Regions from separate parts of the Rhizobium sp. BR 317 genome, predicted to be linked through region 1. Evidence: riboswitches for the same ligand, from Rfam matches in the RefSeq annotation. Region 1 holds a riboswitch; the other holds the start of a gene.

Region 1 (4,327 bases):
TTGGGATGAGGTTTCCGACAACCCGCCAGTCACGGAAGAGACGTTACGAAAGGCCAAGCCGTTTACGGAGGCATTCCCTGAACTCACCGAGGAAATCCGCAGGAATCTAGGCGGGCGTCCCAAATCGGAAAATCCCAAGCTTGCCGTCAGCATTCGCCTGGACCGTGATGTTGTCGAAGCTTTCAAGGCGGACGGCGAAGGCTGGCAAAGCCGTATAAACGAGGCTCTGCGGAAGGCCGCTGGTCTATAGAGGTAAATTGAAATAGCTGGAGCGGGTGAAGGGAATCGAACCCTCGTATTCAGCTTGGGAAGCTGCTGCTCTACCATTGAGCTACACCCGCATGACATCCAGAGATGTCCAACAGTTGGCGGCCTGTGTCAAGGCCGCCAAATAGAGGATCACAGCCGGAAGTGCTTGGAAAGCTTCAGGCCCTGCGCCTGATAGTTTGAACCAACGCCGGAGCCATAGAGGCTTGAGGGTTGTTCCAGCATGTGCTCGTAGACCAGACGGCCGACGATCTGGCTGTCTTCGAGGATGAAGGGGACTTCGTGGCTGCGCACTTCCAGCACGGCGCGGCTGCCGCGGCCGCCGGCGGGTGCGTGGCCGAAGCCGGGGTCGAAAAAGCCCGCGTAATGAACGCGGAATTCGCCGACCAAGGGATCGAAGGGCGTCATTTCGGCGGCATAATGCGGCGGCACATGAACGGCTTCGCGCGAGACGAGAATGTAGAATTCGTCCGGATCGAGGATCAGTTCGGTCCGGCCACGGCTATAGAGCGGCTCCCAGAAATCGAAGATATCGTGCTGGGCCTTCTTGTCGACGTCGACGACAGCCGTGTGATGCTTGCCGCGATAGCCGATCAGGCCTTCCTTATCGCCCGCCAGATCGATCGAGAGCGCGATGCCGCCGCCGGTGACGTTCGGCTTCTTGCTGGCGACCAGCGTCTCGCTCTCGTGCAGCGCCAGCAGTTCCGGCTCGGAGAGCATGGCCTGGCCGACACGGAAGCGGATTTGCGACAGGCGCGAGCCGCGACGCACGACGATCGGGAAGGTGCGCGGACTGATTTCGAGATAGAGCGGGCCGGAATAGCCGGCCGGGATCTTGTCGAACTCCTGCGCGCGGTCGGTGATGACGCGGGTGAAGATATCCAGGCGGCCAGTCGAGCTTTTTGGATTGGCGGAAGCGGACATATCGGCCGGCAGGTCGAGCCGCTCCATTAGCGGGACGATGTAGACGCAGCCGGTTTCCAACACCGCGCCTTCCGAGAGATCGACGACGTGCAGCTTCAGCCGGTCGAGCTTGTCGGCGACAAGATGCGACGGGCCGGGCATGAAGCTGGCGCGGACACGGAAAGCATGCGCACTGAGCCTGAGATCCAGGCTCGCCGGCTGGATCTGATCGACATCCAGTTCTTTTTCGCTCGTCAGCCGTCCCGCTTCGAAGAGCGCTGCAATGGCGCGATCGGCCAAAATTCCAGTAGTGCGAGCCATCATGCCTCTTTCCCAGCGTATGACAGGGCAAGTCGAGAACAAACTTGCCGGTTATGCGCCGTACAAATGTTACTGCGGCCTCAGCACATCCTGGCGGACGCGCGGGCAGTAATTTGCCGCAGACAAAACCAAACTCGGGGAATTGACGCAAGCGGTCAACGGCAGTATTGCAACTTATCCCGTGGTGATTTGGCCGGTCGGCTTGCAGCCACGTTAAACAAGTGGCTAAAAGGACCGGGGTTAAACCGGTCTGCTTTCGCGACCGGTTTTTTTGTTTTGAAAGTGGTGATGGCATGAGCAAGACTTGGCGCCCCGCAACCCAGCTCGTTCACGGTGGAACGCTCCGTTCGCAATTCGGCGAGACATCCGAAGCAATCTATCTGACGCAAGGCTTCGTCTACGACACGTCGGAAGCTGCCGAGGCCCGTTTCAAGGGTGAGACCGACGGCTTCATCTACGCCCGCTACGGCAGCCCGACGAACGACATGTTCGAAAAGCGCATGTGCGCTCTGGAAGGCGCCGAAGATGCCCGCGCCACCGCTTCCGGCATGGCCGCCGTTTCCGCCGCCATCCTCTGCCAGTTGAAGGCCGGTGATCATATCGTCGCAGCCCGCGCCCTCTTCGGCTCCTGCCGCTGGGTCGTCGAGACGCTGGCGCCGAAATACGGTATCCAATGCACGCTGGTGGACGGCCGCTTCATCGAGAACTGGGAAAAGGCGATCCAGCCGAATACCAAGGTCTTCTTCCTGGAGAGCCCGACCAACCCGACGCTGGAAGTGGTCGACATCGCCGCCGTCGCCAAGCTCGCCAACCAGATCGGCGCCAAGGTCGTGGTCGACAACGTTTTCGCGACGCCGCTGTTCCAGAAGCCGCTGGAACTCGGCGCCCACATCGTCGTCTATTCCGCCACCAAGCATATCGACGGCCAGGGCCGCTCGCTCGGCGGCGTCATCCTCTCCGACAAGCAGTGGATCGACGAGAACCTGCACGACTACTTCCGCCACACCGGCCCGGCCATGTCGCCGTTCACGGCCTGGACGCTGCTGAAGGGCATTGAAACCCTGCCGCTGCGCGTCAAGCAGCAGACGCAGAACGCAGCCAAGGTCGCCGACTTCCTCGCAGAGCAGAGCAAGGTCGGCAAAGTGATCTATCCCGGCCGCAAGGACCATCCGCAGGCCGACATCATCGCCAAGCAGATGACCGGCGGCTCGACGCTGGTGGCCTTCGAGCTGAAGGGCGGCAAGGAAGCGGCTTTCAAGCTGCAGAACGCGCTGGAGATCGTCAAGATTTCCAACAATCTCGGCGACTCGAAGAGCCTGATCACTCATCCCGCCACCACCACGCACAAGAACCTCACGGACGAAGCCCGTGCCGAACTCGGCATCTCGCCGGGAACCGTGCGCTTTTCGGCAGGGATCGAGGACAGCGAGGATCTGGTCGAAGATTTCGCCCGCGCACTGGCGCAGGTCTCCGGCTGACGTTCTACCCAAACCCGCCTGAATATTGTTCGGGCGGGCTTACACATCTTGAAAACAGACCGCGCGCCTATACTTTCGATCGCGGACGATTAACCTTTAGAGTTAGTCATAACATCTGAAAATCCGAAGGATTTAATCCGCTAAAGGCGTTTTCACCAATCCATTCCTTGACGGAACAGGTCGCTTTATAGGATACCCCTAAGTATCCCGCTTTCCGTGGGATCATAGAAAGCGGATAAGGTGCCCTAGACTTAAAATGCTGGAGCGTCCTTTGTGCGTTCGTTTGAGCGCGCGACGTTTCGGAGTAGTGACCAAGGTGTCAGGCATGTATCGCGCTCTAACACACGACATCGAAGTTGTTGTCGAACCCTTTTATCTGGAGGAGCAATCCGATCCGGATGACGATCGTTACGTCTGGGGTTATCGCATCGTGATTTCCAACCACTCGACCGTCTCCGTGCGGCTGGTGACGCGCTACTGGCACATCACCGATCAGAACGGCATGGTGGACGAAGTGACCGGACCCGGCGTTGTGGGTGAGCAGCCGAGGCTGCGGCCCGGCGATACCTATGAATATTCTTCTGGCTGTCCGCTCGACACACCCTCAGGCATGATGTTCGGCCACTACCAGATGGAGACGGACGACGGGAAGCTGTTTCACGTCAAAATCCCAGCCTTTTCGTTGGATACGCCCAACTTGCTGCGGACGCTGAACTGAGCCGATTGAAGCGGCTCAGCTTTTCGCGGAACCGCAACACCGTTTCATCTCTTTGTTCTTCGCAATGCCGGACGGAGAACTATCCCGCCCTTTTCCTGAAATCGCTCAGACTTCCGTCACCTCGGACACCTCGAAGCGATAGGTCGTCGAACAGAATTCGCAGGTGACGGCGATCTCGCCATTGTCCTGGCTCGCTTCGATCTCCTCGGCGGAGAAGCCGCGCAACACGCCCTTCAGCTTGTCGCGTGAACAGGTGCAGCGGTCGAAGACCGCCTTGGGCTCGTAGACGCGCACGCCGCGCTCATGGAAGAGGCGGTACAACAGACGCTCGGTGCCGACCTGCGGATCGGTCAATTCGTCGGCGTCGATGGTCTCGACCAGCGTGCGGGCTTCCGCCCAGGCATCATCCTCGACGTGTTCGCGCAGGCTCGTGTCGCCGTCTCCGCCGTGGAAATCCGGCTGGCGCATGCGCTCCGGTGCTTCCGGTAGGAACTGCGCGACAAGGCCGCCCGCCCGCCAGCGATGGCGCGGCTTGCCGGCCTCGTCGCGATCGAACAATTCGGCAGCGCCGAGGCGGACGCGCGTCGGAATCTGTTCCGACTGGCGGAAATAGGTGCCGGCAATCTCTTCGAGCGACGCA
Region 2 (9,197 bases), on a different contig from region 1:
CGAAATTTAGGGGCGGGCAGAGGGGGATCAAGGCTGCATACGGCGTTCGCCGATAGCTTCGGACTGGCAAATTGCGCCGCAAATGTGCAGCGCGTACGACAGGCGGCCGATTTTCCCATCATCTGTGTGTGCTTTGCCTATACCGAGCAAGAGTGCTCGTTGCCTGATCCGTGAAGATGTGCGTTCGAGCTACGCCTTGTCGTAAAGAAGTTTAGCTGCCCGCCTGCTGAAAAACGCTTTGATCGATTGTTTCGACCCGTCCGCTTTTTCGGTTGTTATGATCACCATCAGCCTATCGCCGCGAATGGTAAGAAGGATATCGAACGCCTTTTGGCTATATTTTTCTATCTGGGCGTCCCATTGGCCTGTGCCTGCCGCGTAGCTCACATTTCCGTTTCTGCTCGTCTCCGCCGTGGCGCTCCAGCCGTTGTTTGCGCTGATCATCATGAATTTGCCCTGCCTTACTATTCCCACAAGGCATTTTTCGCATGGACCGGCGTCGGAATGGATCTGCTCCCACTGACCGGAGAAGTTACCTTCTTCCGATCTTGCCTGATGCGAGACCAACAAAACGGTTGAGATGAAGAGAAGCAATTTAACAGCGTAGCGCACGCACATCTCCACCAATTTCCCCGTGATCCGGGATAGTATTCACCAATGCCGCATGTTTCTTTCTACAAGGGGTTGTGGTGATTTGGTGGCATTTCGGCTTGCAAAGGCTGCGGCTGCCCCGAGGAGACGTAGCTCAGCGCGACAATTCCCTCGTCGCCTTCTCCAAGCCGCCGAGCGTCAGAGGATACATCCGCTCCGTAAGCAGGCGGCGGATGATGGAGATCGAGGTCGTGTAGCCCCAGTAATTTTCCGGCACGGGATTGAGCCAGACGCATTTGCGGAAATGGCCGGTGATGCGGCTGAGCCAAATATCGCCAGCCTCCTTGTTCCAATGTTCCACCGAGCCGCCGGGATGGGTGATCTCATAGGGGCTCATCGAGGCATCGCCGACGAAGACGACGCGATAATCCGGGCCGAAGGTACGGATCAGATCGGTCGTCGCGGTGGCATCGGCGCGCCGGCGGCGATTGTCCTTCCACACGCCTTCGTAGAGACAGTTGTGGAAGTAGAAATATTCCATGTGCCGGAATTCGGCGCGGGCCGCGGAGAATAGTTCCTCGACCACGCGGATATGATCGTCCATCGAGCCGCCGACATCGAAGAACATCAGCAGTTTGATGGCATTGCGCCGTTCGGGCCGGGTCTGGACGTCGAGATAGCCGTGCTCGGCGGTGGAGCGGATCGTGCCGGAAAGGTCGAGCTCTTCGGCCGCCCCTTCGCGCACCCAGCGACGCAGCCGTTTCAGCGCCACCTTGATGTTGCGGGTGCCGAGCTCGACGCTGTCGTCGAGGTTTTGAAATTCTCGACGGTCCCAGACTTTCGCCGCCTTGCGGTGACGGGACGCATCCTGGCCAATGCGCACGCCTTCCGGGTTATAGCCATAGGCGCCGAATGGCGCCGTGCCCGCCGTGCCGATCCATTTCGAGCCGCCCTGATGTCGGCCCTGTTGTTCGGCAAGACGCTCACGCAGCGTCTCCATCAGCTTTTCGAAACCGCCGAGCGCCTCGACCAGCTTCTTTTCCTCGTCCGCCAGATGTCTTTCGGCCAGCTTGCGCAGCCATTCATCGGGGATAGCGACCGCCTCAGCCGGCGCCGTATCGCCGCCGACGGCCTCGACACCGCGGAAATAATCGGCAAAGACCTGATCGAAACGGTCGATGAAGCGCTCGTCCTTGATCAGCGTCGCGCGGGCCAGATAATAGAAGGCCTCGACGTCGTAATCGGCGATCCCCTCTTCCATTCCCTCCAGAAGCGACAGGAATTCCCGGAGTGTCACCGGAACCTTTGCTTCCTTCAGCTTCAGGAGGAAGGGAATGAACAAGCTCAGAACCTCTCTTGGCCGATCTCCTCGAGATCATAAGGCGTCGTCTGGTAGATCTCGTTGATCCAGTTGCCGAAGAACAGATGCGCATGGCTGCGCCAACGGTTCTGCGGTGCGATCTCCGGGTCGTTATGCGGGAAATAATTATGCGGCATCTTGATCGGCACGCCCGCATTCACGTCCCGAAAATATTCGTCCGCCAGCGAAGTGGAATCATACTCCACATGATTGAACATGTAGAGCCGATTACAGGCCTGCTCGTGGACCAGGCAGACGCCCATCTCGCTCGATTCCATCAAGATCTGCAATCCCAGCACCTTTTCGATGTCGGCGCGACGCACTTCCGTCCAACGCGAGACCGGAATGGCGAAATCATCGGAGAAGCCGTTGAGATAGACCGAGGAGGGCTTCAGGTTCTGGTGGCGATAGACCCCGAAGGCTTTTTCCTTCAGCGTATATTTTGGCACCTTATGGAAATGATAGGCAGCCGCCATTGCGCCCCAGCAGACGTTCATTGTGGAATGGACATTGGTCGCCGTCCAGTCGAAGATCTGCTGCATCTCGTCCCAGTAGGTGACTTCCTCATAATCCAGCAGCTCGATCGGCGCGCCGGTGATGATGAAGCCATCATATTTGCGGTGCTTCACCTCCTCCCAGGTTTGGTAGAAGGCGAGCAGATGCTCTTCGGATGTATTCTTGGCCTTGTGGCCGCCAACGCGGATCAGCGAGAATTCCACCTGGAGCGGCGAGGCGCCGACAAGGCGCGCCATCTGAACTTCGGTCTTGATCTTGTTCGGCATGAGATTGAGAAGCCCGATCTGAAGGGGGCGAATATCCTGCCGGATTGCCACCGTTTCGGTCATCACCCGCACACCCTCGCTCTGGAGGGCTTCAAACGCGGGCAGCGTATCGGGAATCTTGATGGGCATCGTTGTCACTCGACCAAAAACAAAAAAACCGGCCGCGATAAGAATCGCTACCGGTCCGCACGCGGCCCTTTAGCGACTTTTTTAACGTGGCTGCAAGCCGGCCGGCCAAATCACCACGGGAGAAATTCAATAGACCTGCTACCCCGGCGGGTCAATGGGGCAAGCGTTGAAGGAAGCTGGCGGCCGCGCCCTATTTCGGATGTAGCCTACAGATGTTCAAGGAGTGCCTGCATGCCATAGCCCAGACGTTGCTTGGCGTCCTCGATCGGCAGCCAGAAGAAACGGAAGCCAATCGGATCGCCGCCGCCGAACGGCGTCATTTCGTAGTGAAGCCAGGTGGCAGGCGCCGTCTCGGAGATATGGCAGCGGAAATAGTGCCGGCGGTGATGGTGCTCGCGACCTTCCTTCTCGAAACGGTAGTCATGGACGTCGAGCGGATGGAGTTCGTCCGGCGCAAAACCGGTCTCCTCTTCGAATTCGCGCGCCGCCGCCGTTGCAATATCTTCGCCGGGTTCGACGGTGCCGCCGGGAACCTGGAGCTGGATGGCGGGAAAATCCGGCTCATCGAATACCAGCAGATGCCGGTCGCGCAACGCGTAGATCAAGACCTTCACTGCATCCGGCTGCATCATTTCCCTTGCCCGCGCGCCATGAAGGCCAGCCGTTCGAAGAGATGGACGTCCTGCTCGTTCTTTAGCAGCGCGCCATGCAGCTTCGGCAGCGCGCTCTTCGCATCGGCACGCAGGGTGGCGGGATCGACGTCGTCGGCGACCAGCAGGCGGATCCAATCGAGCGCTTCGGAGGTCGAGGGTTTCTTCTTCAGCCCCGGCACATCGCGGATCTCGAAAAATTGGGTGAGTGCCGCCCGCACCAGCGCCTGCTTGATGCCGGGATAGTGCACCTCGACGATATGCGTCAGCGTTTCAGCATCGGGGAAGCGGATATAGTGGAAGAAGCAGCGGCGCAGGAAGGCGTCTGGCAGCTCCTTTTCATTGTTCGAAGTAATGATGACGATCGGTCTGACAGCGGCGTGGATCGTTTCGCCGGTTTCGTAGACATGGAACTCCATGCGGTCGAGTTCCTGCAGCAGATCGTTCGGGAATTCGATGTCGGCCTTGTCGATCTCGTCGATCAGCAGCACGCATTTCTTCGGTGCCGTAAAGGCCTGCCAGAGCTTGCCTTGGCGGATGTAGTTCCTGACGTCATTGACGTGGGCGTCGCCCAATTGGCTGTCGCGCAGGCGCGAGACGGCATCATACTCGTAGAGGCCTTGCTGCGCCTTCGTGGTGGATTTGATGTTCCATTCGATGAGGTCGAGACCCAGGGCCGCGGCGACCTGACGAGCCAGTTCCGTCTTGCCGGTTCCCGGCTCGCCTTTCACCAAAAGCGGTCGTTCCAGCCGTATGGCGGCATTGACGGCGACCATCAGATCCTTGTCGGCAATATAGTCCGCGGTGCCGTGAAATTGCATTGGAAGGCTTTCATCAATCTTTCGGGCGCAAGCTATCCCTTGGCCTTATTCGGTTCAAGGCGTGAAACGGTGTATATACTGAACGTGATCACGCTGATGTAACGCATGGATGGACATGTGAGCAGGTCATGATTAACTGGGGATTAAGTGCGTTGCAGGGACCTGTTGATGGCAGTTGAAGCACAAGCCAAGCCGAATATCGAGAGTGCTGACCGGGTCGGTTACGACTTTAGCGTTCTCTATCGGCTGCGCATGATGTTTTCCGCTTTTTGGAATTCGGCGGTACGCATCAAGATTATTTCCCTTACGATCGCATTGTTCGTGATTATCCTGGTTACGGCGTACGTCCAGGTTCTTCTCAACAATTGGAATGCGCCATTTTACGATTCGCTGGCGCGGCGCGACACCCATGCGTTCTTCCATCAGCTCGGCGTCTTCGGCATTATCGCAGGCCTGCTTTTGGTCCTCAACGTCGTGCAGGCATGGCTCAATCAAATGACCGCGCTCTATATGCGCGAGGGCTTGGCGCGCGATCTCGTCGACCAATGGCTGCAGGCCAAGCGTGCGCTTCGTCTCGCCTCCTCCGGCTTGATCGGCGTCAATCCGGATCAGCGGCTGCATGAGGATGCGCGCAATCTGGCTGAAAGCACGACAGGCCTCGCGATCGGCCTGGTGCAGGCGACGATCCTGCTGCTGAGCTTCATCGGCGTGCTCTGGGAATTGTCCAGCGGCATGGTCTTCAATTTCAAAGGCATGAGCTTCTCCATTCCCGGTTACATGGTCTGGGCGGCGATCATCTATGCGGGGTCTGCCTCGTTCCTCAGCCAGTTCGTCGGCCGCCGGCTGGTGCGGCTGAACGCCGACCGCTATTCCAAGGAAGCCGAGCTGCGCTTTGCGCTGATGCATGCCAATGAGCATATGCCGGCGATCACCATTGCCGGCGGCGAGGAGAATGAGCGCCGGCGGATCAATCTCGATATCTCCGCTGTGCTTGCCGTCATCCGCCAGCTCGCCATCGCCAATACCAATCTCACCTGGGTTTCGGCCGGTTATGGCTGGCTGGTGCTGATCATTCCGATCCTGGTGGCTGCGCCCGCCTATTTCTCCGGCGGACTGACCATCGGTCAGTTGATGGTGGCGGTCGGTGCCTTCAACCAGGTCAATTCCGCCTTGCGTTGGTATGTCGCCAATTTCGGCCCGATCGCAGAGTGGCGGGCCACACTGATGCGTGTCACCGATTTCCGTCAGGCGTTGACGGAGATGGATGACGGCACGGTCATGCCGCACACCATTGCTTTCGATCATGCTGCGCCCGGTGAAATGGTCTGGACGGATATGGAGATTTCCACCAAGACCAGCGAGGATGTCATCGAGAACGGTTTCCGTATCCGCGAAGGCACGGTGACGATTGCCGCCGGCGAGCACATCATGGTCAACGGCGATCATGGCGTGAACCGCAGGCTGCTGTTCCAGTCGCTGGCGCATCAGTGGAACTGCGGCGCCGGCAAGATCAGCCTGCCGCCGATGGAAGACATGTTGTTCATGCCGCATACGCCCTATGTCCCGGGCGGTACGCTCCGCGAAGCGATCTGCTTCCCCGAGGATCGGGATGCCTATGAGGATGCCGCCGTCGAGGCCGCGATGGACAGGGTCGGCCTTAGCCGCCTGAAGAGCCGGCTCGATACGCAGGCGCGTTGGGATCGGCTGCTGGACAATGACGAGCAAAAGGCGCTCTCCTTCGCGCATCTGCTGCTGGCGCAACCGAAATGGATCATCCTCGACGAAGTCATGGAAGGGCTGGAGCCGGATATCCAGGCCAAGTTCTCGGCGCTGCTGACGGAATTCACCGACGCCACCGTCATCTATATCGGCCGTTCCGAAGCCTATCTCCAGGCAATGTCGCCGCGCGTGCTGCACCTGCAGGCACTGGTGCCGCACGAGGAGGTCGTCGCCGAAGTCGTGCCGCCGGCCGTAGCGATACCGGATATAAGCCCCAAGAGGGCGAATTCGCCGTCGCGGTAGTTTGGGGCGATAGTCAGGCACGGCTACGGACGACGCAATTTTCTGCCTGGCCCCTCCCCCCGCTCTTGTAACTTATCATCTACCGCCTGTGAGCGTGTCGTTGAGCGCCGCAGTCCGCCAAAAAGCGAGATGATGCTTCAACAAAATTAGGCTTTTTTCGAAAGTGAGCGGATAATGACTGTATATTGAGGGAGGGGGCGGAGCATGATGTTCACGAGTGCGCGATTAGTCTGGTCAAGGCCATTCATTATCTTGGCGGCGTTTCTGTTGATTGTGGCCAGCGGCAGCGCCGGCCTAGCCGCCGATCAAACTGCCGTCTCTGAGGCGACGCAGCAGAAGATCAATCAGCTTACAAAGCTCCTCGACGACGCCGACATTCGGTCGTTGCTCGCTTCGCGCGCCAAGCCGGCCCCAGCAGACGAAGGGATGCCGGGCGCCTCCGCCAACGAATTCACGCAGCGGCTCAACGCCATAAGGGATCATGTGACGTCGGTCGTGGCCGCAGTGCCACTCGTGCCGGGCGAGTTCGAGAAGGCCAGAGAGACGACGATGGCGGGCATTAACGATCGCCGACCAATCACCGTCCTGACTTTCTTCCTGCTTCTTGTGGCGATTGGTCGAACTGTTGAATGGGTATTTGGCCGTTTTGCACGCCGCATGCAAACGAACCGGGAGGTAGATGCCTCGCAGTCTCCACCGAGTGGTTTCCAAATTCTGGGCCGGTATCTCTTTGCGGAGATTGCGCCCCTCGTGATCTTCGGCATCGCAAGCCTGGGCCTTTTCTTGAGTTTCAGTTGGCCGCAACTATTGACAGAACTTATAGTGCCAACTCTGCTTGGATTGATTGCCGGACGCTTCATGATCCGTCTTACCAGGATCTTGCTGACGCCCTACCCCAACGAAAGTGGCGATGGCGCGACGCGCTTGATTCCGATCGGGGAAAGTGCCGCCCATTTCTGGTTCAGCCGCCTAACCCTGTTCATTTCAATCTTCGTTTTTGGCTGGGCAGCGAATGGTATCATGCTTGATCTCGGCTTCCTGCCTGCAGCGAGGGAAGTGGTCGTCTATTGCCTCGGCCTTCTCCTGCTTGCATCGGCGATTGAGATGGCATGGCACCGTCCGCGCGAGACCGAGCATCACAGCCGCCATGGCGTGTTGGACTGGCTACTCGTTTTCTGGCTATGCCTGATCTGGGTCCTCTGGGTGGGTGGCGCGAGCGTCCTGATGTGGCTTTGCGCTTATCTCATTCTTGTCCCCGCCGGTCTAAAGATCGTGACCGCCGTTACCCACGGCGCGTTTCTGCGCTCCGCTAGCGATGCGGGTGCCGCGAAGCCGGTTCTCGAGGTCATCGTCGAACGCACTGCAAGGGCCGTCTTCATCGCACTTGCGGCTCTGTGGCTGACGAGCGTGATGCGCCTTAACTCAATGATGATGCAGGACGAGACCGCGAGCCGTATCTTCCGCGGCGTGCTAAGCGGTGTCGTAATTCTTCTTGTGGCCGACATTCTTTGGCAAGTTGTGAAGGCTCTGATCGAGAGTAGGCTAGCAAAGGCGCATGCTGCCGATAACGATGCTGCAGAAGCAGCCCGGAATGGCCGCCTTCTGACGCTGCTGCCGATTCTCAAGAACTTCCTCGCCGTCTTGATTGCCGTCATCGCGATCCTGACGGTGCTGTCGGGACTCGGGGTCGCGATTGGCCCGCTGATAGCCGGCGCAGGCATCTTCGGCGTAGCCATCGGTTTCGGCTCGCAGACACTTGTCAAGGACGTCCTCAGCGGCGTGTTTTACATGATGGACGACGCCTTCCGTGTCGGCGAATACATCCAGAGCGGCAGCTACAAGGGCACCGTTGAATCCTTCAGCATCCGATCGGTGCGATTGCGGCACCATCGCGGTCCGGTCTTTACCGTGCCCTTTGGCGTCCTCGGCGCGGTCCAAAACATGTCGCGGGATTGGGCGATCGACAAGTTTAAGATCGACGTGGCCTTCGACACTGATCTCGTCAAGGTGAAGAAGCTGGTGAAGGGAGTCGGAGCGACGTTGCTCGAAGATCCGGAATTCGGGCCGCTGATCCTCGAGACCGTAAAGTTCAAGGGCGTCGAGCAGTTCGGAGACTACGGAATGACCGTCAGCTTTGCTATGACCACCAAGCCCGGTCATCAGTCCGGGATCCGACGGCGCGCCTACGCGATGATCCGCGAGGTATTCGCCGAAAACGGCATTGAATTCGCCTCTCCGACGGTTCAGGTCGCCAATGAAGGAAAGGTTGGCGCTGACGGCGCGCCTACAGTGTCCAGCACCTCGACCGCCACAGCCGCTGCACTTGCAGTGAACAATGCGATTGCGTTGAGAAAGGCCGCCCCGACCGCAGAAGAGGGCGGCTGAAGCTGGGCTGAGGGGCCACGCACGTAATCGCGGCGGTAGAACGTTCACCTGACCATCACCATGCCAAGGCCCAAAAACAAAAACGCCCCATCCGCAAGGATAGGGCGTTTCCGTTGAACGATAGGCCGATCACTCAGTCCTTGGCGCGCTCGACGTAGGAATTGTCTTCCGTGGCGATGACGACGCGGGTGCCGGCGTTGATATGCGGCGGCACCATGGTGCGCACGCCGTTCGACAGCATGGCGGGCTTGTAGGAGGACGATGCCGTCTGGCCCTTCACGACCGGTTCGGTCTCGGTGATTTCCAGCGTGACGTGGCGCGGCAGCTCAAGTGCCAGCGGAATGCCTTCGTGGATCGACAGGATGCAGGTCATGCCTTCCTGCAGATAGGCCTTCTGGTCACCCATGGTTTCGACGTCGACGACGACCTGGTCGTAGTTGGCCGGGTTCATGAAGTG

The links. Region 1 has a riboswitch for S-adenosylmethionine ahead of QD357_RS13325 (O-succinylhomoserine sulfhydrylase). Riboswitches for the same ligand answer to the same signal wherever they lie in the genome.
Region 2: linked by a shared signal. The riboswitch ahead of metA (homoserine O-acetyltransferase MetA) and the one ahead of QD357_RS13325 (O-succinylhomoserine sulfhydrylase) in region 1 are both predicted to bind S-adenosylmethionine.

Annotation. Positions count from the first base shown of each region.
Region 1 covers NZ_JARWLB010000007.1:119,773-124,099, forward strand. Annotated here, with positions in the region: gene QD357_RS13310 (BrnA antitoxin family protein) at 1-250, shown strand, start outside; tRNA gene QD357_RS13315 (tRNA-Gly) at 268-341, opposite strand; gene QD357_RS13320 (2'-deoxycytidine 5'-triphosphate deaminase) at 400-1,494, opposite strand; SAM riboswitch at 1,663-1,741, shown strand; gene QD357_RS13325 (O-succinylhomoserine sulfhydrylase) at 1,785-2,969, shown strand; gene apaG (Co2+/Mg2+ efflux protein ApaG) at 3,295-3,687, shown strand; gene QD357_RS13335 (Hsp33 family molecular chaperone) at 3,793-4,327, opposite strand, start outside.
Region 2 covers NZ_JARWLB010000003.1:249,989-259,185, forward strand. Annotated here, with positions in the region: gene QD357_RS06240 (hypothetical protein) at 190-612, opposite strand; gene QD357_RS06245 (vWA domain-containing protein) at 746-1,933, opposite strand; gene metA (homoserine O-acetyltransferase MetA) at 1,936-2,862, opposite strand; SAM riboswitch at 2,912-2,989, opposite strand; gene QD357_RS06255 (NUDIX hydrolase) at 3,069-3,491, opposite strand; gene QD357_RS06260 (AAA family ATPase) at 3,491-4,333, opposite strand; gene QD357_RS06265 (ABC transporter ATP-binding protein/permease) at 4,502-6,355, shown strand; gene QD357_RS06270 (mechanosensitive ion channel family protein) at 6,563-8,740, shown strand; gene efp (elongation factor P) at 8,874-9,197, opposite strand, start outside.